3 regions of the Sporosarcina jeotgali genome follow, and region 1 is predicted to be linked to each of the others. Evidence: riboswitches for the same ligand, from Rfam matches in the RefSeq annotation. Region 1 holds a riboswitch; each other region holds the start of a gene.

Region 1 (7,771 bases):
TGCGGCTTTCAGAGAATCCATGCGTCAAACTTTTCTTCATTATGGAATCCACATTTGGGCTTTATACGGAATCGTAGCGCTATGCTTAGCGTATTTCCAATTCCGCAAAGGGGAACCAGGATTAATTTCAGCAACACTGAAGCCGATTTTTGGCGACAAAATGAAAGGGCCCTGGGGAACTATCATCGATGTCCTCGCTGTCTTTGCAACGTCATTCGGCGTGGCCACGTCTCTCGGCTTTGGCGCTGTTCAAATTAATGCCGGCCTGAACTATTTGTTCGGGTTTGAAATCGGCATACGGTCCCAATTTATTATCATTTCTGTTGTTACTGTCCTGTTCATCATGTCTGCATGGTCTGGACTTAGCAAAGGAATTCGGTACCTATCAAATACGAACCTAGTATTAGCACTGGCATTACTTGGATTCATGCTCATCTTAGGACCTACTTTGCTCATCATGAACATCTTTACAGATTCAGTCGGAGGCTATGTGTCTGACTTTATCGACTTGAGTTTAAGTACCGCTCCACTGAATGCCGGGAATCGGGAATGGCTCGACACGTGGACAATCTTCTATTGGGCTTGGTGGATCTCTTGGGCACCATTCGTCAGTATGTTCATCGCACGTGTGTCAAAAGGGCGTACCATCCGTGAATTCATGGTAGGGGTATTGCTCGCACCGAGTATTCTTAGTTTCATCTGGTTCTCCGCGTTCGGAACAACTGCGATTGAAATTCAGAAATCAGGTGCTGCTGATTTAGCTTCTGCTAACACGGAGATCGTTGTTTTCCAACTGTTTAGTCAGCTGCCATGGTCTACGTTAACATCAGCATTTGCAATTCTGCTCATTACGTCGTTTTTCATCACTTCAGCGGATTCAGCGACCTTTGTTCTTGGAATGCAGTCGACATACGGCTCGCTGACCCCGCCTAACAGTGTCAAAATGATTTGGGGGCTCATCCAATCAGGTATTGCAATTATTTTGCTATCTGTCGGAGGTCTTTCCGCGCTGCAGAACACGATTATTATCGCAGCACTGCCGTTTTCGTTCATCATACTGTTTATGGTCACTGCGCTCTTTAAGGAGCTGCAAAAAGACGTGAAGCATAGTAAACGTCCGAAACATTAACTAGTAAAACACCGGAATCCATATGAGGATTCCGGTGTTTTTGTGTTAATTACGCAGTAACGGGTACTGCTTTTTCAATCGCTTGTTTCAAATCTGCAATAATATCCTCTGCTGATTCAAGACCGACCGAGAGACGAATGAGTTCCTCTGTTACCCCTGAATTTTTCAAGTCCTCTCCAGACAGCTGCTGATGCGTCGTAGAAGCCGGATGGATAATTAACGACTTTGCATCCCCGACGTTCGCTACGTGGGACCAGACGGCTACGTTATCGATTACACGGCGTCCTGCGTCACGTCCGCCTTTAATTCCGAAGACAATAATAGAACCTGCCCCATTTTTAATGTATTTCTTAGCAAGATCTGCTGTTGGATGATCGTCGAGACCCGTGTAGGTAACCCAGTCAACCGATGGATGTTCTTTCAGGAACTGCGCAACCTTTTGAGCATTTTCCCCATGACGCTGGATTCGCAGATGAAGCGTCTCCAAGCCTTGCAGGAAGTTGAACGCACTGTCCGGATCGAGACACGGGCCGAAATCACGCAGTCCTTGAACACGGAGCTTTGTCGCGAATGCAGCGCCTGCCGTGTCGATGCCGTAACGCAATCCATGATATGATTCGTCCGGCTCTGTGAAGCCTGGGAATCTTCCTTGTGTCCAATCAAACTTCCCTGCGTCTACTGCCACTCCGCCGATTGTCGTTCCGTGACCGCCAATCCACTTTGTTGCAGAATGGATAACAACGTCAGCACCAAATTCAATCGGGTTGCATCCGTATGGGGAGGCAAATGTATTGTCGATTAAAAGCGGAACGCCATTTTCGTGCGCGATCGATGCAATCGTTTCGATATCGAGCACTTGCAGGCTCGGGTTGCCAATTGTTTCAGCGAAGATCCCTTTGGTCTTTTCCGTAATCGCACTGCGGAAGTTTTCCGGATCAGTTGAGTCGACAAATTTAACAGTAATCCCGTACTTCGGCAACGTTACAGCGAACAAATTGTACGTACCGCCATATAGGTTGGACGCTGCAATAATTTCGTCACCGGCTTCTGCAATGTTCAAGATGGAGAATGCGATTGCCGCCATGCCTGATGAGAGTGCAACGGCTGCTGTTCCCCCTTCAAGTAACGCGATGCGTTCTTCAAACACAGCGACTGTCGGGTTCGTGATACGTGTGTAGATGTTGCCAGCCTCTTGCAGTGCGAAAAGATTCTTGGCATGGTCCGTATCACGAAATACGAATGATGTAGTTCTATGGATAGGAAGAGCTCGTGACCCAGTCGTTGGATCTGGTTCTTGACCACCGTGCAGTAACAGGGTTTCGGGTTGAAAATTTGTCATATACATAACCTCCGGAAATTAGTTTGATGGAACTGCGCACACCGGACGGGTGATGGGGAAACTAAAAAAACCCCCTTCTACCGATAGAAGAGGATCTGCCATTGCTGGCACTTCCCCTTATCTTTCAGATCTAACAATAGATCTGTAGGAAGTAGCACCTTTGCAAGCTGGTATGCTTGCCGGTTGCCGGGCATCGCAGGGCCTAGTCCCTCCGCCGCTCTTGATAAGAGTTTGTGACTTATTCAGTTTTCCATCTTGGAACTGAGTATACGTGCTTGAAAATAGAAAGTCAACAGTTAAATCAAAATTGTTTGATAGTTTCGTGTTTACTAATTAAACGGGGTTCGATTTCCGCCGGAGCCGCCGCCTGCACCTTCAGTCAACGGATTCTCGCAGGACAAACAACTGCACAGAAAAGGGACAAAAAAACCGCAAACCAAAATCTGGGCAGACTTTGGTTTGCGGGTAAGAATTAATTATTAAGCTGTGCCGTAGAAAATTTGGCCGCCTTTTAGGTTGATGATTTTGAGCATGTTTGTGCGTTTTACGTAGATGCTTTTGAACTGCTCGCGTCCGTTAGCAAGATTGTGGGGTTATTCACGTTGTCTTCAGTAACACGTGCAGTGAAGCTTGCTGGGTCGATGACAGAAGCAATTGATGCATACTCTTCCAGAACTGTGATGTTTATTAGGACTTGATGAGAGAACCGTTAGAAGACTTTAATGTTTAATCCCACAAAAAAAGAGCACGCAGTTAGCGGCTCTTTACTAGTAAGTCGACAGCTTCTTTAACAAGTGCCTCTTTCGATTGCGGGTTATCCGACAACTCTTCGTTTTCCATACAAGCAATCAGGTTCGTGCTTACAATTAACCCTATAGTCCGATCGATTCCAGAGCGAGACGCAGATAACTGTGTTATGACGTCTTTGCATTCATCACCAGCTTCAATCATCCGCAGGACTCCGCGAATTTGACCTTCAATTCTTTTTAGTCGATTCACCACTTTTGCATCGTATTCCATGGATCTGGCCTCCTCTCAACATTATGTACATGTTATACCCCTTCTGGTATATCGTCAATCAAATCCACTTCCTTCGACATGAAAAGCGCGAAATTGTTCGAATTATGCTATACTTATAGCAGTATTACAAATTTTATTGTTCCAAACCATCGGGCCAACCGCACGACACACTGTCTGTTTTTCTGAATGGCCATGGGTCTTCACAATTCTAAAGAGATCGAAACAGACTAGAGGAGGGATTCGTTTGGCTTTTCCGCGTAAGGAACATCCTGTCTCTGATTTTATCGCAGCGCGTAAAATTGGCGAAAAGATTTCGTTCACACGTAATGATGTTTTCGTTGTAGGGGCAATCCACAAGATCTTAGAGAACTCCGTTATTGTAGAAATTTCAGAAGAAGACGCTGATCTGATTGGCGCCGCTTCCACACTAACCGTTGTCGCTCATAAAAATTACACAGTCGAATAATCTACAGCGCACCGACTTCAACCTCCGGCAGATCGCACTAGTTCTGTCGGTTTTGTCGTCTGTTCATTCTCAAAAACACATGCAGCCGCTTATTACTACATAGATTTGAAAGGGGACTTTTTAGATATTATGAAAGAACAGCTATTAGAACGATTCATTCGCTATGCAAAGATTGACACTGAATCTGATGAAAAGAGTTCGACAACACCGTCGACTGCTAACCAGTGGGATTTGCTGCATCTATTGAAGGAAGAGCTTACAACACTAGGCATGGAAGACATTACGCTCGATGAGAACGGCTACTTGTTTGCTACACTTCCTGCGAATACAGACAAAGAGATCCCTGTAATCGGCTTCTTAGCGCACGTGGATACATCACCTGATTTCACAGGTAAGAATGTGAATCCGCAGCGTCATGATAACTATGAAGGCAGTGATCTAGTGTTGAATGAGAACACAACTCTCTCTGTCAGCCGTTTCCCGGAACTCCAAAATTATATCGGTCAGACGTTGATTACAACGGATGGAACAACGCTGCTTGGCGCAGATGATAAAGCTGGTATTGCAGAAATCATGACGGCGATGGCTTATTTCCAACAGCATCCTGAAGTGAAGCACGGTAAATTACGCGTGGCTTTCACACCGGATGAGGAAATTGGACGCGGCCCGCACAAATTCGATGTAGAAGCATTTGGTGTCGACTTTGCTTATACGATGGACGGCGGTCCGCTTGGCGAATTGCAATATGAGAGCTTCAATGCAGCCGGTGCACGCGTTACATTCAAAGGAACAAACGTTCATCCAGGCACTGCAAAAGGGAAAATGGTGAACTCCATTTTACGTGCACAAGAATTTCAAGCGGCCATGCCTGCTTTAGAAATTCCTGAGTTAACAGAGGGACGTGAAGGATTCATTCACTTAATGGACATCCACGGTTCAGTTGAGAAGACAGTGCTGGAATATATTATTCGTGATTTCGACAAGGACTCCTATGAGGCACGCAAGAAATTGTTTTTCGATACCGTTTCACAAATGCAATCTGATTACGGCGAGGAAGCGGTTGAGCTTGAATTGCAAAATCAGTACTTCAATATGGGTGAGAAAATCAAGCCTCATATGGAAATCGTGGATATCATTTCCGAAGCATTCAACAATTTAGAGATTTCATCCATTATTGAACCGATTCGGGGCGGAACTGACGGATCACAACTTTCTTATATGGGTATTCCAACGCCTAATATATTTGCCGGGGGAGAAAACTTCCACGGACGCTACGAATTTGTATCTGCAGAGACAATGGAAAAAGCGGCTCAAGTCATTATTGAAGCTGTAAAACTTTACGAATCCCGTGCATAAGGAGGCGTTACCATGAAAGGAATCTGGCTGGGCGTACTTGCCGCTGTCTTTTTCGCGGTTACATTTGTGCTCAACCGCTCGATGGAACTATCGGGGGGCAGTTGGATGTGGAGTGCATCACTCCGCTATTTCTTCATGGTTCCGTTTCTTTTTGCAATTGTTGGTGCACGAAAGGGTCTCGGGGCGGTCAAGCGTGAAATGACGGCCAAACCGTGGCCCTTTTTTGCATGGAGCTTTGTTGCCTTTGTGCTATTTTATGGTCCGTTAACTTTTTCAGCAGCATATGCCCCCGGCTGGCTGCTGGCTGGAACTTGGCAGCTGACGATTGTAGCAGGAGTGTTACTGGCTCCACTGTTTTTCATCACCATAGAAACAGCGAACGGCCAACAGCGGGTTAGACAGCGGATTCCCCTGCCATCACTTATCATTTCACTTGTCATTCTTGCAGGGGTGGTCTTTATCCAAATCCCTCATGCGCAGTCAGTGACAGGAAAAGCCCTCGCGTTTGGGACATTGCCTGTTCTTGTTGCGGCCTTCGCCTACCCGCTCGGCAACCGCAAGATGATGGAACTGTTAGGCGGATCACTGGATACGTTTCAACGGGTACTTGCCATGACTTTGATGACAGTTCCTGTCTGGTTTGCGCTTGCAATCTATGCATGGATTACTGCCGGGCTTCCTTCTCTCAGTCAGCTTGGTCAGTCATTTGTAGTCGGGGTGAGTTCCGGTGTCATTGCCACGACTTTGTTCTTCATGGCAACGGATCTTGTCCAACATGATCAGGGACGACTTGCTGCAGTGGAAGCGACACAGTCCCTAGAGCTTATATTTGCTATGGCCGGTGAAATGCTGCTCCTTAACCTGATGCTTCCAGGTCCTCTGTCTTTAGCCGGTATCGCTGTTATTATTATCGGCATGTTACTGCATAGCTGGCAAACTGCTGTTGCCGCCAAATGACAATTGCGACTAACTCCATAAAAATACTGCCCGAACGTCAGACAACCTGACGTTTCGGACAGTCTGTTTCATTACTTCTTAGCAGCTTCATATTCCCCGAGTAATTCAACGGCTTCTTCTGCAAGACTGCTGTCAATCGCTTTGTCGAAATCGATGTCCCCAATAATCGCACCGTTTGCTTTATACATGTCATATTGTTTTTGAATGTCATCCACGAACATCTTTCCGTCCGGATCCAGCCCCGTTACAAAGACTTTATCCCATAACTCCGCATCTTTCAGCGCTGTATGCTTCACCATGATGTCGATGATTGCATCCTCATCTACCTCTTCAAAGAATGCATCGTTGTAGTCCCGAACCCCTTGTAAGTAGGCCGCCATGAAGCGAATGGATAATTCTTCGTCCTCCATGAATTGGGGTGATGCGAGTACCATCGCGATTTGTGATTCTGGAGCATAGTCCGTTGCATCTCCGAAACGCACATGGAATCCTTTGTCTATTCCCTGTGCGATCAGCGGCTCGATATTGAGCGCAGCATCGATTGTTCCTGAGTCAATCGCACCGAGCATTGCACCAAAATCAGCGATATGGACGTATTCTACATCCTCCTCTGTAAGGCCCGCATGCTTCAGCATTTCCTCGTAGATGTATCCATCTATCGAGTTGCGTGAAGACACCGCAATTTTTTTCCCTTTGAAGTCTGGATAGTCTTTAATGACATCTTTCATGTGATTGCCAATGACGAAAGAGAAATACGATTCGCCTGGCATATTGTGCCCTTTATCCGCAATGATTCGTACATCGATGCCTTGAGCGATTGCGTTGAAGAACGAAGCTGTAGAAACTCCGCCGGCAATTGAGACTTCCCCAGCAGCAAGTGCTGGAAGCATATCGTCACTATTCGCGAAATCAGTAAATTCCACGTCAATGTTATAATCATCGAAATACCCGCGTTCTTTCGCAATATAAAATCCAGCTCCGGACGCCGCGCCATCTTCTGCGATAACCACTTTCGTACGTTTTTCAAGCGGTGTAAGCTCACCTGTTTCAGCTCCATCGCTCGGCTTTGTCACTGGCGCAGGCTTCGTTGTTTCCTTCTCAGCGCATCCTCCAAGTACAACCGAAACACCTAATATAACCGACAGCCAACCTACTTTCATCCACTGTTTCACACGCTTCCCCTTTCGTCATGTTCTCGATTTCTGCACTTCTTTTTGCAGATGCTGCCAGATATCGACAAACTGTGCTGCCAATTCGGGATCTTTCCGTATTTCCTCGATTTTTCGCGGACGCGGGCGGTCAATTCTGACTTCCTGAATGATTTGCCCTGGCTGTGCACTCATAAGTAAGATTCGATCGCTGAGCATCAATGCTTCGTCAATACTATGGGTGATGAACAGCACTGTTTTTTTCGTTTCCGCCCAAATACTTAACAATTCTTCTTGAAGGATAAACTTATTTTGTTCATCTAAAGCAGCAAATGGTTCATCCATTAACAAAATCT
Region 2 (7,771 bases), 1.1 Mb from region 1:
TGATCGACATGGGGGACGGAATTGCACTTCTTGAATTCCATTCACAGTCTAATGCGATTGGCCTCGACATTATGCAAATGATCAACTTTGCGGTGGATGAAGTCGAGAAGAATTACAAAGGTCTCGTTATCGGCAACCAAGGAAAGAACTTCTGTGTCGGTGCAAACCTCGGAATGATCTTGATGGAAGCGCAGGATGATAACATCTTCGAACTCGATTTTGTGGTGCGTACGTTCCAGAACGCCATGATGAAAATCAAGTATTCCTCAAAACCGGTCGTTGCTGCACCGTTCCAAATGACGCTGGGCGGCGGAGCGGAAGTCTGCTTGCCAGCGGCTCATATCCAAGCTTCCATGGAAACGTATATCGGGCTTGTTGAAGCCGGTGTCGGCCTCATTCCCGGCGGCGGCGGAAACGTCGGTCTGTATTTGAAACACTTAAAAGGATTGCCGAATGGCCTACAAGTAGACTACCAAAACATCGCAAACAACGTATTTGAATCCATTGCGATGGCGAAAGTGTCGACTTCCGCTGATGAAGCACGTGAAAACAACTTCCTCGATTTCGCAGACGGCATTAGCGTCAACGCGGATCACCTTTTATATGATGCAAAACAAGCAGCACTATCGCTTTATGACAATGGCTATCAAGCGCCAAAGCATGAGAAATTCCCGGTAGTTGGTGAAACCGGCTATGCAACATTATTACTCGGTGCAGAAGGCATGCGTTTGTCAGGGTTCATCAGCGATCATGATATGAAGATTGCGAAGAAACTCGCATATGTATTGGCTGGAGGGAAACTGCCATACGGCACACTAGTCGATGAGCAGTACTTGCTGGACTTAGAGCGGGAAGCGTTCTTGAGCCTTGTAGCAGAGCCGAAGTCACAAGCACGTATGCAGCACATGCTTGTCAAAGGCAAACCATTGCGTAACTGATGAATCAGAACTTTTAGAGGAGGAAATACAATGCGTGAAGCAGTAATCGTAGCGGGTTCCCGCACACCGGTCGGCAAGGCAGGCAGAGGATCGCTTGCGACAGTCCGACCAGATGATCTAGGAGCTCTTACTATAAAAGAAACACTAAAACGCGCAGGAGGTTATGACGGTCCGATTGAAGACCTGATCATCGGCTGCGCAATGCCAGAAGCAGAACAAGGCATGAATATGGCGCGTAACATCGGTGCACTGGCGGGATTGCCAGACACGACACCAGCGATTACGATTAACCGGTTTTGTTCATCAGGACTCCAGTCCATTGCGTATGCAGCTGAGCGGATCATGCTCGGACACTCTGAAGCCATCCTAGCAGGCGGTGCAGAATCTATGAGTATGGTTCCAATGATGGGCAATACCGTTCGCCCGAATGCAAAGCTTGCTGAAGAAGCACCTGAATATTACATGGGAATGGGGCATACTGCCGAGCAAGTTGCCGTAAAATATGGAATCAGCCGTGACGACCAAGATGCGTTTGCGGTTGAATCCCATCGTCGTGCAGCAGCGGCGATTGACGCTGGAAAGTTCGATGACGAAATTGTCCCAGTCGAATTTACAAAAGGATATGTCGACAGCAATGGGAAATTCGCAGAGAAAAAAGAGACGTTTTCGATGGATGAAGGCGTGCGTCGCGGTACGACTACTGAAATCCTGGCGAAACTGCGTCCTGCATTCTCCGTAACAGGAACCGTTACTGCCGGTAATGCTTCACAAACGTCTGACGGAGCAGCATCTGTACTGGTCATGGATCGCGAAAAAGCTGTGGCGGAAGGGCTTACGCCAATCGCGAAGTTCCGTTCGTTTGCAGTAGCAGGCGTACCACCTGAAATTATGGGAATCGGACCGATCGCTGCGATTCCTAAGGCCCTGAAAATCGCTGGACTATCGATTGAAGATATTGACGTATGGGAATTGAACGAAGCATTCGCATCCCAATCGCTTCAAGTCATCCGTGAATTGAAGCTGGACACAAGCAAAGTGAATGTGAATGGCGGTGCAATTGCACTCGGTCACCCGCTTGGTGCTACAGGTACGATTTTGACGGTGCGTATGATGAGTGAACTGAAGCGTCAAGGCAAGCAATTCGGTGTCGTTACGATGTGTATCGGCGGCGGAATGGGCGCAGCTGGCGTGTTTGAATTATTATAAGCAAACTAGGAACGTAAAATAGAGGAGGAACTAGAAATGACTGAGACTACGACAAATGAGCTAATTAAAGGCGGAGCGTTTTTAACTGAAGACATTACACCGGATCGCGTATTCACTCCTGAAGACTTTTCTGACGAGCAGAAGATGATCGCGAAAACTGCGGAAGACTACGTGAAAAACGAAGTGCTTCCAGTTGTGGATAAGTTGGAAAATCATGAATTTGAGCATTCCGTAAAACTTCTTAAATCTGCCGGGGATCTGGGCCTTCTAGGCGCAGATGTTCCTGAAGAATATGACGGCCTGGGATTGGATAAAATCTCATCTGCATTAATCTCAGAAAAACTTGCAGTAGCAGGCGGATTCTCAATCACTCACGGTGCACACGTTGGAATCGGTACGCTTCCAATCGTATTGTTCGGTAATGAAGAGCAAAAGAAGAAATACTTGCCGAACTCTGTAGCAGGAGACAAAATTTCTGCATACGCGTTAACTGAGCCAGGTTCAGGATCAGATGCTCTTGGAGCTAAAACGACTGCGAAGTTGAACGCAGCGGGTACTCACTACGTATTGAATGGTGAAAAGCAGTGGATCACGAACGCTGGATTTGCGGATGTATTCGTTGTCTATGCGAAAATCGACGGTGATAAGTTCTCTGCATTCATCGTAGAACGCGAATTCCCTGGCGTTTCTGTTGGAGCGGAAGAGAAAAAGATGGGTATCAAGTCTTCATCTACACGTACATTGATCTTGTCTGACGCTGAAGTGCCTGTTGAGAACTTGCTTGGTGAAGTCGGCCGCGGCCACATCATCGCTTTCAACATTTTGAACATTGGCCGCTACAAGCTTGGAGTCGGTACAGTTGGCGGATCGAAGCGTGCGCTTGAACTTGCGATTTCGTATTCAAATGAGCGTAAGCAATTCAATACGCCGATTTCATCGTTCAACTTGACGAAAGAAAAGATTGCAACAATGGCGTCCCAGCTATATGCGACGGAAAGCTTGATTTACCGTACAGTTGGTTATTTCGAGCAGCGTCAAAGCCAGATGACTGCTGAACAGCAAAAAGACGGAAAAGCGATTGCAGCAGCAATTGCTGAGTATGCAATTGAATGTTCTATCAACAAAGTTGTCGGTTCTGAGACACTCGATTATATCGTTGACGAAGCGGTTCAATTACACGGCGGATATGGTTTCATGGCTGAATACGAAGTGGAGCGCGCATACCGCGATTCACGTATCAACCGAATCTTCGAAGGAACAAACGAAATCAACCGCATGATCGTTCCGGGAACATTCATGAAGAAAGCATTGAAAGGCGAGTTGCCATTGCTGCAACAAGCTCAAGCACTTCAAGAAGAGCTTCTTATGATGATGCCGGAAGAAATCGGCGATGCACCGCTTGAACAAGAAAAAGTTCTAGTGAAAAATGCGAAGAAAATCGGTCTGCTGGCTGCTGGATTAGCTGCACAGCGTTACGGTACGAAGCTAGAAGAAGAACAAGAAGTCCTTGTAAACATTGCGGATATTGCGAACAACATCTTTGCAATGGAATCTGCGCTCCTGCGTACTGAAAAAGCAGTCGCGAAAAACGGTGCGGAAAAAGAACAGCAAAAAATCTTGTACACCGAGATTTTCTGTCAAGAAGCATTCGCTGCAATCGAACGTGATGCAAAAGAAACACTATACGCAGCAGTGGACGGAGATAACCAGCGCATGATGATCTCCGCATTGCGCAAGTTGACTCGTTCGAACCCTTACAACGTAATTGCGAAGAAGCGTGAAGCATCCGTCAAGCTTATCGATGCTGCTAAATATGTAGTTTAATACGTATATTCCCATCCAGACTGCAATTTAAGTAGTCTGGATGTTTTTGTGGTAAAATGGAACCAATGGGGGTGACTGTATTGGGACTGCACTATTATGGCTATCCAAAATGTACAACATGTAAAAAGGCTGAAAAGTGGCTGAAAGAAAATGAGATTCCATACGAAGCATCGAACATCGCTGAACAGCCGCCGAGCGAACAAGCATTGAAAGAAATCATCACAAGTTCACAGTTGCCGTTGAAGAAGTTCTTCAATACGAGCGGCATGAAATATCGTGAACTTGGATTGAAAGACAAACTTGCGACTATGAGTGAGGATGAACAAATTAAATTGCTGGCATCTGACGGTATGCTCATTAAGCGTCCTCTGGTGACAGATGGTAAAACGACCACAGTAGGCTTCAACGAAGAGACTTTCGCAGAAACGTGGAAGGCTTAACTTCATTTCTTGTCTTTCAAAGGTACCTGTGGCAAAATAGAATTAGACATAACAATTAACTGTTGGAGGGGTAAAGAATGAGCACACCACAAGGTTTGAAGTATTCTGAAGAGCACGAATGGGTTAAAGAAGAAGACGGTAAATACCGAATTGGTATTACACACTTTGCACAATCTGAGCTTGGTGATATCGTGTTCGTTGAATTGCCATCAGTTGGCGACGAATTAAAATCAGACGAGCCATTCGGCAGTGTTGAATCTGTAAAAACAGTTTCAGAACTATATGCACCAATCAGCGGTAAAGTCGTTGAAGTAAACGAAGATTTAGAGGACAGCCCCGAGCTAGTCAACGAATCTCCTTACGAGGGTGCTTGGATGGTCGTTGTGGAAGCAACGAAGCCGGCTGAACTCGAAGAGCTTATGACTCCTGAAGACTACGACAAAATGACTGTCGGAGAATAAAACCTCAAGACGCCGCTGATCCGGCGTCTTTTATATTTTCTTTTGAAATAGAGTGAAGGTGATAGGTATGAATGAATGGACATATAGTGAGTGGAAAGAACTCGCTGATCGAGAAGAGCTTACGGCATTCTATTTGTATACACCGCTATGCGGAACGTGTGCAGTGGCCAGCAAAATATTGAATGTCGTAACAGAATTGAAGCCTGATGTTCCGATTGGAAAAGCCAATTTGAACTATGTTGAAGAACTTGCAGCAGAATACCAGATTGAAAGTGTCCCGTGCTTGCTCATTAAGCGTAAAGGAAAGTCACTTGAGAAAGTCTATGCCTTTCAATCGGTTCAAAATATTCTCGAAAAGCTTAGTTGACACTCCTAAATCGCTATGGTATAACTAATAGCAACCAATTGAATAACTGACTCTTATACAGAGAGGTGGAGGGGAGTACCCTGCGAAGCCCGGCAACCGTCAATAAACTTGAAATGGTGCCAAGTCACACAAAGCATTTGCTTTGAAAGATGAGAGATCGGATGAACGCCATGAATTTTAATGCGTACGCCTTTCTGTGAATCTGCAGGAAGGCGTTTTTATTTTTTAATTGCAAACAATCATGGACAGAATGAAAAGCAGTGAGGTGGGTGTCGAATGATTCAATTAGCAAATGTCAACAAACGATTTGGGACCTCAAGCACTGCAATTACTGCAGTTGACGGAGTTAACCTTACAATTGAAGAAGGAAAGATATACGGCATTATCGGATACAGCGGTGCCGGGAAAAGTACATTGATCCGCTTGCTGAACGGACTGGAACAGCCAACAGACGGATCGGTCGAAGTCAATGGACGTAAGATCTCATCCATCGGCGGAAAAGAACTCCGCCAAGCCCGGCAAAAAATCAGTATGATCTTCCAGCATTTCAATTTACTTTGGTCTCGCACCGTTAAAGAAAACATCATTTTTCCGTTAGAAATAGCAGGTGTTAACAAAGCAGAGCGAGAGAAAAAAGCATCTGAACTGATAGAGCTTGTAGGATTAGCAGGACGTGAAAATGCTTATCCATCGCAATTATCAGGCGGCCAGAAACAGCGTGTCGGGATTGCCCGGGCACTTGCAAACGACCCAGAAGTACTCTTATGTGATGAAGCCACGTCAGCACTTGATCCAGAAACGACGGACGCAATACTAGACTTGCTGACAAGCATTAACGAACGTCTCGGATTAACAATTGTCCTCATCACGCACGAAATGCACGTCATCCGGAAAATCTGTCATGAGGTCGCAGTAATGGAAGCGGGACGCGTTGTAGAAACAGGAGACGTACTGCAGCTCTTCCAGTCACCTAAAGAACCGATTACCAAACGATTTGTTTCACAAGTGACGGAACCGGAAGATGCGAAGAAAGTGATGTCACTCATGCATCAGGATTATCCGGACGGCACCCTCGTCAAACTAGCATTTGTCGGAGAACGCACTGAGCAGCCTGTCCTCGCTAGTTTAATAAGAGAGTATCCAGTGGATGTCAGCATTCTTCAAGGGAACATCTCGCAAACTCGCGGCGGTGCATACGGGACGCTGATTTTACAACTGACAGGGGACCCCGAAGCCATTACAAATGCGATTCAATACTTACATGAACAAGGTGTTCAAACGGAGGTGTTTGAGAAATGATTGAAACCTATTTCCCGAACGTCGACTGGGCAAAAATGTGGGATGCAACTGTAGAAACCCTTTATATGACCGCAGTCTCCACCGTATTCACATTCATTATCGGACTCGCACTTGGAATTCTATTGTTCCTAACTGCACCTGGTCATATATGGGCTAACAAACTCGTGAATTTGCTGACTGGCTCGATCGTTAATATCTTCCGGTCGATTCCATTTATCATTTTGATCATCCTGCTTATTCCTTTCACGAAATTCCTGCTCGGCACAATTCGCGGACCGGAAGCAGCAATGCCGGCATTGATTATAGGAGCCGCACCATTTTACGGAAGAATGGTCTTGATTGCGCTGACTGAAATCGATAAAGGTGTACTGGAGGCAGCACGCTCAATGGGAGCAAAAACCTCAACCATCATCTTCAAAGTATTATTGCCAGAATCGATGCCCGCTTTAATCTCAGGGATCACAGTTACTGCGATTGCACTGGTAGGCTACACAGCAATGGCAGGAATTATCGGTGCCGGAGGACTTGGAACACTCGCTTTTCTAGACGGATTCCAGCGAAGCCGTGAAGACGTTACTCTCGTTTCAACCGTCTTAATCCTAGTCGTCGTCTTCATCCTGCAATTCGCAGGAGACTTCGCCGTCAAAAGATTAGACAAACGATAATCCAGGGAAAAACAGGCGTGCCTGTCTACTATATAATGACTTTGGTTATGGACGGTGTTGATTTACGTTGCAGGCGGACGCTTTCCGCGGGCTCGAACTCAGCCTCCTCGGTCGCTGCGCTTCCTGCGGGGTCTTCGGTCTTCGCTGATTCCGCAGGAGTCGCCGCCTTACACTTCAATCAACGGATCATGTATTAGCAACAAAGTCACTAAAAAATCAGAAAAGGGAAGTGGAATGGATGAAAAAGTTTTTAACTGGAATTTTACTAGCGGTACTTGTATTAGCACTTGCAGCATGCGGAGCCAAAGACGACAAAAACGGAAGCGCAGGCGGTTCTGATGAAGACTCGAAAGTCATCAAAGTCGGTGCTTCAAACGTTCCACACGCAGAAATCCTAGAAGAAGCAAAGCCATTGTTGAAAGAAAAAGGCTATGACTTAGAAATCGAACCGTATCAGGACTACGTACTTCCGAACCAAGACCTGGACTCCGGAGACCTGGACGCGAACTACTTCCAGCACATCCCTTACATGGAAACACAAATTGCAGACCACGGATATGACTTCACAAAC
Region 3 (7,771 bases), 830 kb from region 1:
ATAATTGACTTGCGATATTCAATCCAAAATCGGATTAAATAAGCGAGCATCCACAGTAATATGAAGAATAATCCTGTTCGAAACAAATAGGAAATCTCCATCCACTCACCACTCCAAATGGATGCAAAGCTTTGCCCCACAGTTGACGCAGTCATGTTCAGCGCTTCTGCAGAAAGCCAGTCATCTCCATAAAAAACGTATTGGAGTGAGAGCGTTATATAAATAATCTTAATCGGAATGCCTATCCATCCTGGAAGACGGAACAAACCAAACATCAAGCACAATGCTATAAATCCATAGAAATGACTTATGTAACCCGTATCAGTCAGGTCCGCGACCGGTTTGAGCCACTCAATTGTCATGAAGAAGGCAAGCGTATACAAGAGAATTACGAGCCATCTATCCATTCGAATTTCTTTCACGCTTTAGCCACCCCCTGAAACGAGCGTTCAAACTGTTCATCCGTCAGCACTTGAACAGTCACACCCAGCGCTTTCGCTGCTTTTATGTTTTGATCAACAAAACTCGGTATCGGCTCCGATCCCTTTTTTACCACAAAGCAAAATACCGGCTGCGCTCGCGATGCGCTAAGGACAGCCCTCAAGAATAGTGCGTCTGGATTCCCCGAAATGACGACAATCGCTCCAGCGCCTTGCAAGGCAACCGAATAATTGGGCTGTTTCGCTAGTGTCTCATCAATTGGCTGCAGGCGGGCTAGCTGAGTAAGTGCTTTTCGAAGCTGCCCATCACCTGATATGGTGCGAATCACAGAATTGGCTGCATCTGTTGTTAAAAACGTTAAATCCGCCTTGCGCACAGAAGCTTCTTTTAAAATAGAGGCTGCGAATCGGATTTGTTCTTCAAATGCGCCTGATGACCTGGCATCCAGCAATAACGTGACATGCTCTCCCCGTTTGTTCTCGAATTCTTTTGTCATCAGATTTTGTGTCCTTGCAAATGACTTCCAATGAATCCATGACATTCGATCTCCCGGCTGGTAGTCCCTGACACTGGTCGCTACCGTCGTTTCTTTTATCAATGAAAACGGCGATCTGGTTGTCCCTTTGTCATGATAAGAACCGATTGGGACGTACTGAATCGACTTCGTCTCTGGGAAAATGAGCAGCGTGGATTCTCCTTCTGCGACAATCGTTTCACTCTTTTTCACCCACCCTAAAAAGTCTGCAATCTCAATTTGTACAGGAGGAAAGTTATGCTCTCCTCTTTGATTGCCTTTTAGTTCATATTGAAAAACAGCTTCTTTTCGAAACCCCATGACAAACAACCGGGAAGTTCCTCCTTGTGTAACGGAAGCAAACCCATCATTCACTGGTTCTTTAACGGAGAGGTACAGCAATGGATAGCGATTTGTACGCTCCACACGAATCTTCACGATTGTTGACTCGCCAATACCAAGCAGAGGTTGTTGGATCTCTCTTTTCACAGAGGTCTTATTTAAAGGGTAAAATACAATGGAAAGCGCATACAAAGAAAAAGGCACGATGAAGTAAAAAATCGTCCAGCTAACCATGCCGCCTTGAAACATTGCAAACGAATATGCTCCGCCTATTACGAGCAAAACAAAGAGCGTTTGAATGGTAAGTGTTGCACGTCTTCGTGTCATACAGAGTTCGCCCTTACAAACGGAACACGGACTTTCGCTAAGACGTCGATCAATACATCGTCTATGGAATGGCCACTATATTCAGCATCAGGATGCAGAATGATCCGGTGACTAAACGCATATGGGAGTAAATACTGCACATCGTCTGGCGTTGCATAATTACGCCCGCTGATGAGTGCATATGCCTGGCATGCCTTCATAAGACCGAGCGATCCTCGAGGACTGACACCAAGGTATACGGACGCGTGATTCCGTGTAGCCGTCGCGCAATCCACTATATACGATTTAACCGTTGCATCTACAATGACATTGGACGCAGCGACTTGCAGCCCAAGCAAATCCTCCAACGCAATAGCCGGTGCAGTGAGCTCAGGAGGGATTTGAGATTCTGAACGCGAGAGGACTTCAATTTCTTCATCCCTTGTTGGGTATCCCATTTTCAATTTGAATAAAAACCGATCCATTTGAGCTTCAGGAAGAGGATACGTTCCTTCATATTCAATCGGATTTTGTGTTGCCATCACGAAAAACGGCTGAGGAAGCTGCAAGGTCTTTCCATCAATCGTGATGGAGGATTCCTCCATCCCTTCCAGTAATGCTGCTTGGGTTTTTGGAGACGTCCGATTAATTTCATCCGCCAAAATAATATTGCCGACAATCGGCCCCGGTCTGAATTCAAATTCCATCTGCTGCGGATTGTAAATCGAAACTCCGAGCACATCTGAAGGCAGCAAATCCGGTGTAAATTGAATTCGCTTGAACTCAGCGCCAATGGAAGCCGCCAAGGATTTCACCATCACCGTTTTCCCTACACCCGGTACATCTTCGAGAAGTACGTGTCCACCTGCCAGCAGTGCTGTCAGACTAAGTTCGCTGATTTCCCGTTTTCCTACAATTGTTTGTTCGATGCGCGCTAGGATCGCATCGATTTTCTCTTTATATGACATCCTAATTCCCCCCATGCTCATTTGCTGGATGACTCTACAGTTCTTTCCATCATACCGGAATTCCTACAGTCCGACAAACAAATTTACAAAACAAACAGAATTAACCGGCAACAAAAAAACCTCTCAAGAAAAGAGAGGTTTCTACAATCATTTCCAAAAATCATCGAATACAGTAATTGGAAGATGCCGCTTGTGCTCGGAACGGAGGTAATGACGTTCGATCGTTTGACGGGTCGCGTCCGGTATTGACTTTCCTTCCAGATAGTCATCGATCTGTTCGTAAGTGACGCCAAGCGCTATCTCATCCGGCAACGCAGGCTTATCTTCTTCTAAATCGGCAGTCGGGACTTTGTTATACAAATGTTCCGGACATCCAAGCTCGCGAAGCATCTCCTTCCCTTGGCGTTTGTTCAAACGGGACAGCGGTGTAACATCGGCAGCCCCGTCGCCAAACTTTGTAAAGAATCCTGTAATGGCTTCTGCTGCATGATCCGTACCGATTACTGCGCAATGATGGAACGCCGCCATTGAAAACTGTACTTTCATGCGTTCTCTCGCTTTTTCATTCCCTTTTTCAAAATCGGATAAGGAAATGCCGGCTGCGTCCAATGCACGTCGGCTGGCATCTACTGCTTCTTTAATATTCACTGTATACGTAGCAGAAGGCTTTATAAAACGCAGAGCGTCTTGGCAATCTTCCTCATCGAATTGCGTACCGTATGGCAATCGGACTGCAACAAACTTATAGCGGTCAGTCGAGAGTTCTTCATTCAATTCATCAACTGCCATCTGCGCGAGCTTTCCAGCTAACGTTGAATCCTGACCTCCTGAAATCCCAAGAACATAGCCTTCTAAAAACGTATTTTTCTTTAAATACGCTTTTAGAAAATCTACAGAAACCCGAACCTCTTTTTGCGGATCAATCTTTGGCAGCACGTGCAACTCATGAATAATTTGCTGTTGTAATTCATTCATTTCCGGTCCCTCCTATTCGTGGATGAAGTCACTTACCATTTCCTGGACTTCTTGAATGTTTTTCATCTTATTGTCCCAGCATTTCTGACTCAAATCGACTGGATATTCTTCAGGGTTAAGTGAGCGTTTGTATTCATCCCATAACAGATCCAAGTTATCTTTTGCATACTGCCGGATTTCTAAAGTTGGCGGGACGTCATAGATGACTTGTCCGTGATCAACCACTTTTTCATGAAGGTTCCTAGCTTCAAAATTCGTTACAAACTTTGAGATAAACGTATGGACGGGATGGAACATTTTAATGCGCTTTTCGGCATTCGGATCTTCATCATACATAGTGATGTAGTCTCCTTCAGCTTTCCCATTTTCTTTATCAATAATCCGATACAATTTCTTACGTCCCGGTGTCGTCACTTTCTCTGCATTGGAAGAAATTTTGATGGTGTCGACCATTTCACCATTCTCTCCTTCAATCGCAACAAGTTTGTAAACAGCACCAAGCGCAGGCTGGTCATATGCGGTAATGAGTTTTGTGCCAATCCCCCAAATGTCGACTTGCGCCCCTTGTGCTTTCAAGTTAAGGATCGTGTACTCATCCAAATCATTCGATACCACGATTTTCGCATCTTCGAATCCTGCTTCGTCCAGCATACGGCGTGCTTCTTTCGATAAAAACGCGATATCCCCGCTGTCTAAGCGAATACCTATGAAGTTGATTTTGTCGCCGAGTTCTTTAGCCACTTTAATAGCTGTTGGAACGCCGATTTTCAGCGTGTTGTACGTATCTACAAGGAACACACAATCACGATGCCGCTTTGCATACGAGTGAAACGCTTTGTACTCGCTCTTATAGGCTTGTACCAGGGAGTGAGCATGGGTACCGCTAGCTTGGATGCCGAATAATTTACCCGCGCGGACGTTGCTAGTCGCTTCCACACCGCCAATAACCGCAGCACGCGCCCCCCAAACCGCCGCGTCCATTTCGTGCGCACGGCGGCTTCCGAATTCCATGACCATTTCATCTTTCACCACTTGCTTGATACGAGAAGCCTTAGTCGCAATTAACGTCTGGTAATTAACGATATTCAAGAGCGCTGTTTCAATAAGCTGTGCTTCAGCCAGCGTCGTTTCAACCCGCATGATCGGTTCGTTTCCGAATACCGCTTCTCCTTCTTTCATGGAATAGAGATCCCCAGTAAAACGAACGTCTTTCAAATACTCAAGAAAGTCCTCTTTATAATGCAATTCATTTTTTAAATAAGCGATATCGCTATCAGTAAATTTCAGATCACGTAAATAATCCAGCACGCGCTCAAGTCCTGCAAAAATGGCATACCCATTTCCGAATGGCAGTTTTCTGAAATACAGCTCGAAAATCGCCTTCTTGTTATGAATGCCTTCCGCCCAGTACGTTTCCATCATATTGATCTGATATAAATCTGTATGTAATGCCAAGCTATCATCCGTATAGTTTGTGCTCACACTAATTCGCCTCTTCCAAATAGGTTATGTAGATCGTTTATAACTGTGCTTTACCCGTTTTTCCAACAACTCTACCCTCAAAAAATTTTACTGCACATTTCTACCCGCAATCGCTTTCATTTGCAAGCGCAAATAAAAGCTCAGGTAACATCTTCTGAAGAATTTCCAAACTATAGACAAGTATATCAAATTCCCCAGAGAAAGAAATCATCAGAGCACTATTGCAATCAACATTCAAGCGTGATACTATCAGAATAATCACTTTACAAATAATTCAATACTTTCTTATCAAGAGAGACGGAGGGACTGGCCCTGTGATGTCTCAGCAACCTGCCCTAATGGCCGAGGTGCTAATTCCAGGAGGTGCATAAGCATCTCTAAAGATGAGAGCTGACTTCATGCGGATTGCATAGAAGGCCCTCTTAAGGTTTATCGAGGGCCTTCTTTTTGTATATAATAGCCGGAATTCGGCACAAAAAGGCGGGATTGAGATGACAACACAAACACAAACAGATTTGCTGGCTGCACTGACTGCATTGAAGGCAAAAGAATGGGTGGACCTCACTCATACATTCGGACCGGATTCTCCTCACTTCTTCATGTTTGAAGACGCTGAGTTCAAAACACTGTTTAACCATGACTATGGTTTCTTTGCACAGCAATTCAGCTTTGCAGGTCAGTACGGAACGCATATCGATGCCCCTATTCACTTCGTGCGGGATACACGCTTTTTAGAGGAACTGGAGTTAAAAGAGCTTGTGCTTCCTTTAGTCGTCGTAGATAAATCCAAAGAAGCAGAAGCAGACCATGACTTTACGTGCTCAAAGGATGACTTGCTGGCGTTCGAAAAAGAACACGGACCCATCGAATCGGATACATTCGTAGCACTTCGGACCGATTGGAGTAAACGCTGGCCCGACGCAGAACGTTTTTGCAACAAAGATGATGAGGGGAATAATCGAATTCCAGGCTGGGGCTTGGATGCCTTAACGTTCCTTTTTGAAGAACGCGGTGTAAAGGCAGTCGGCCACGAGACATTCGATACCGATTCTGCGGCAGACTTTAGAAAAAACGGTGCGCTCCATGGAGAGTACTATGTACTTGAACAAGATACGTATCAAGTGGAACTTTTAACGAATCTAGACAAACTTCCAGCAAAAGGCGCTGTCATTTTCAACGTCGTTCCAAAGCCTGAAAAGGCATCCGGATTTCCGGTACGCTCTTTCGCCATTCTTCCTTAACAAAAAAGAGGCTGGGACACAACCAGTCAGATTGAAGCAAAAAAAGCGAGTGTTCACCGATTTTTGGTGAGCACTCGCTTTTTTTCTCGTATTCTTTCCGTTTTCTGATGCCTGAATGTTGTTTATGGCCGTGTATTTCCTCAAATTCACGGCCATGAATGCGAAGCCCAGTTCATTTTTCACCTTATCATTTCCCCGCACAGAGAAACGAGTGAACGCCAAATTCGCCTTCAGAAATCCAAAAACTGGTTCTACGTCGATTTTCCGTTGACCGTAGAGTGAACCTGTTTTCTCTTCTGAAAGCTTCGCTCGAATGATTGTTTTATGCATTTCCCATTTTTCATTGATATACAATTTCCGGTTGTTGCCTTCCTGCGCTTTCGTACAAAGGGAGCGCAATGGGCAATCGGAACAATCGTCGCATTCATACGCTTTGTATTCGCGTGTGAATCCGTATTTGTCGGTTCGTTTTGAAAAATGGCTAAATCCTAGCCTGCGGCCATTCGGACAAGTGTAGGAATCCGCTTCCTCATCATAAGCCCAGTTCATTGTGTTGAACGGATCTTCTTTGTATTTCTTTGTCTTTTCCTTCCGATACTGATTATAGGTGATCAATGGTGTACGCTTTCTGTTTTCAAGGATATCTCCATAGTTCTGTTCACTGCCATAACCAGCATCTGCGACTATGTACTCCGGCAGCTCGAAATAGTCTTTCTCGATGAGATTAAGAAACGGGATGAGTGTTCGTGTATCCGTTGGGTTTGGGTAGATATCGTAAGCAAGCGCATACTGTCCTTCGGTTGCCACTTGCACATTGTAGCCTGCCTTGAGCTGGCCATTACTCATATGATCCTCCTTCATCCTCATGAAGGTGGCGTCATGATCCGTCTTGGAATAGCTGTTACGGTCTCCAAAAATCGCCATGTCGATCCGGTATTTCTCTTTGCGTTGTAAAAAATCCTGGAACTTTTTTCGATACTGTTTTGGTTCCTTGCGTTGCGACCGCAGCTCTTTTCGAACTTCTGTATCGTCGCTTTCTTCAATTTTTTCATCGTAGGTCTGTACCGTATCTTCCAGCTTGTTGAGGATGTTGGACAGTTCGTTCGTGGTAAGCTCGTCCGAACTTTCTCGTTCGATCTCCGGTATGATGTTCTTTTCCAAAAGCTCCTCATACATCTGATTCGATTTTTCGACCAGGCTCGCACTGTATCTTTCAACGGCTTTACGCCAGACGAAGGTGTACTTGTTAGCATTGGCTTCGAGTTTAGTCCCGTCTATGAAGATGGCTTCTTCTTCGATTTGCTTTTCTTCTACGAGTCGGCAGCGGAATTGTACAAAGCATTGGCGAAGAAGCTCTTTCACTTCGGGGTGGACCCGGAAGCGATTGATCGTACGATAGGTTGGTTCATATCCCTGAGCCAGCCACATCATCCGGACACTGTCTTTCAAAAGCCCTTCAATCTTTCTGCCAGAAAACACGGACTGGGTGTAAGCGCAGAGCA

What was found. A riboswitch is a leader RNA that binds a small molecule or an ion and turns the genes downstream of it on or off. The one in region 1 is predicted to bind S-adenosylmethionine.
Region 2: linked by a shared signal. The riboswitch ahead of PGH26_RS11135 (methionine ABC transporter ATP-binding protein) and the one ahead of PGH26_RS00835 (O-acetylhomoserine aminocarboxypropyltransferase/cysteine synthase family protein) in region 1 are both predicted to bind S-adenosylmethionine.
Region 3: linked by a shared signal. The riboswitch ahead of PGH26_RS12755 (cyclase family protein) and the one ahead of PGH26_RS00835 (O-acetylhomoserine aminocarboxypropyltransferase/cysteine synthase family protein) in region 1 are both predicted to bind S-adenosylmethionine.

The regions. Positions count from the first base shown of each region.
Region 1 covers NZ_CP116341.1:152,010-159,780, reverse strand. Annotated here, with positions in the region: gene PGH26_RS00840 (BCCT family transporter) at 1-1,129, shown strand, start outside; gene PGH26_RS00835 (O-acetylhomoserine aminocarboxypropyltransferase/cysteine synthase family protein) at 1,179-2,468, opposite strand; SAM riboswitch class I at 2,583-2,698, opposite strand; gene PGH26_RS00830 (metal-sensitive transcriptional regulator) at 3,222-3,488, opposite strand; gene PGH26_RS00825 (DUF2187 family protein) at 3,733-3,954, shown strand; gene pepT (peptidase T) at 4,084-5,310, shown strand; gene PGH26_RS00815 (DMT family transporter) at 5,323-6,267, shown strand; gene PGH26_RS00810 (ABC transporter substrate-binding protein) at 6,339-7,427, opposite strand; gene PGH26_RS00805 (ABC transporter ATP-binding protein) at 7,455-7,771, opposite strand, start outside.
Region 2 covers NZ_CP116341.1:2,239,166-2,246,936, reverse strand. Annotated here, with positions in the region: gene PGH26_RS11165 (3-hydroxyacyl-CoA dehydrogenase/enoyl-CoA hydratase family protein) at 1-938, shown strand, start outside; gene PGH26_RS11160 (acetyl-CoA C-acetyltransferase) at 969-2,144, shown strand; gene PGH26_RS11155 (acyl-CoA dehydrogenase FadE) at 2,181-3,968, shown strand; gene PGH26_RS11150 (arsenate reductase family protein) at 4,049-4,408, shown strand; gene gcvH (glycine cleavage system protein GcvH) at 4,486-4,869, shown strand; gene PGH26_RS11140 (thioredoxin family protein) at 4,937-5,236, shown strand; SAM riboswitch class I at 5,287-5,392, shown strand; gene PGH26_RS11135 (methionine ABC transporter ATP-binding protein) at 5,513-6,535, shown strand; gene PGH26_RS11130 (methionine ABC transporter permease) at 6,532-7,200, shown strand; gene PGH26_RS11125 (MetQ/NlpA family ABC transporter substrate-binding protein) at 7,439-7,771, shown strand, end outside.
Region 3 covers NZ_CP116341.1:2,525,959-2,533,729, forward strand. Annotated here, with positions in the region: gene PGH26_RS12730 (DUF4129 domain-containing transglutaminase family protein) at 1-422, opposite strand, end outside; gene PGH26_RS12735 (DUF58 domain-containing protein) at 419-1,624, opposite strand; gene PGH26_RS12740 (AAA family ATPase) at 1,621-2,571, opposite strand; gene nadE (NAD(+) synthase) at 2,719-3,546, opposite strand; gene PGH26_RS12750 (nicotinate phosphoribosyltransferase) at 3,559-5,028, opposite strand; SAM riboswitch class I at 5,311-5,418, shown strand; gene PGH26_RS12755 (cyclase family protein) at 5,520-6,269, shown strand; gene PGH26_RS12760 (IS1182 family transposase) at 6,168-7,771, opposite strand, start outside.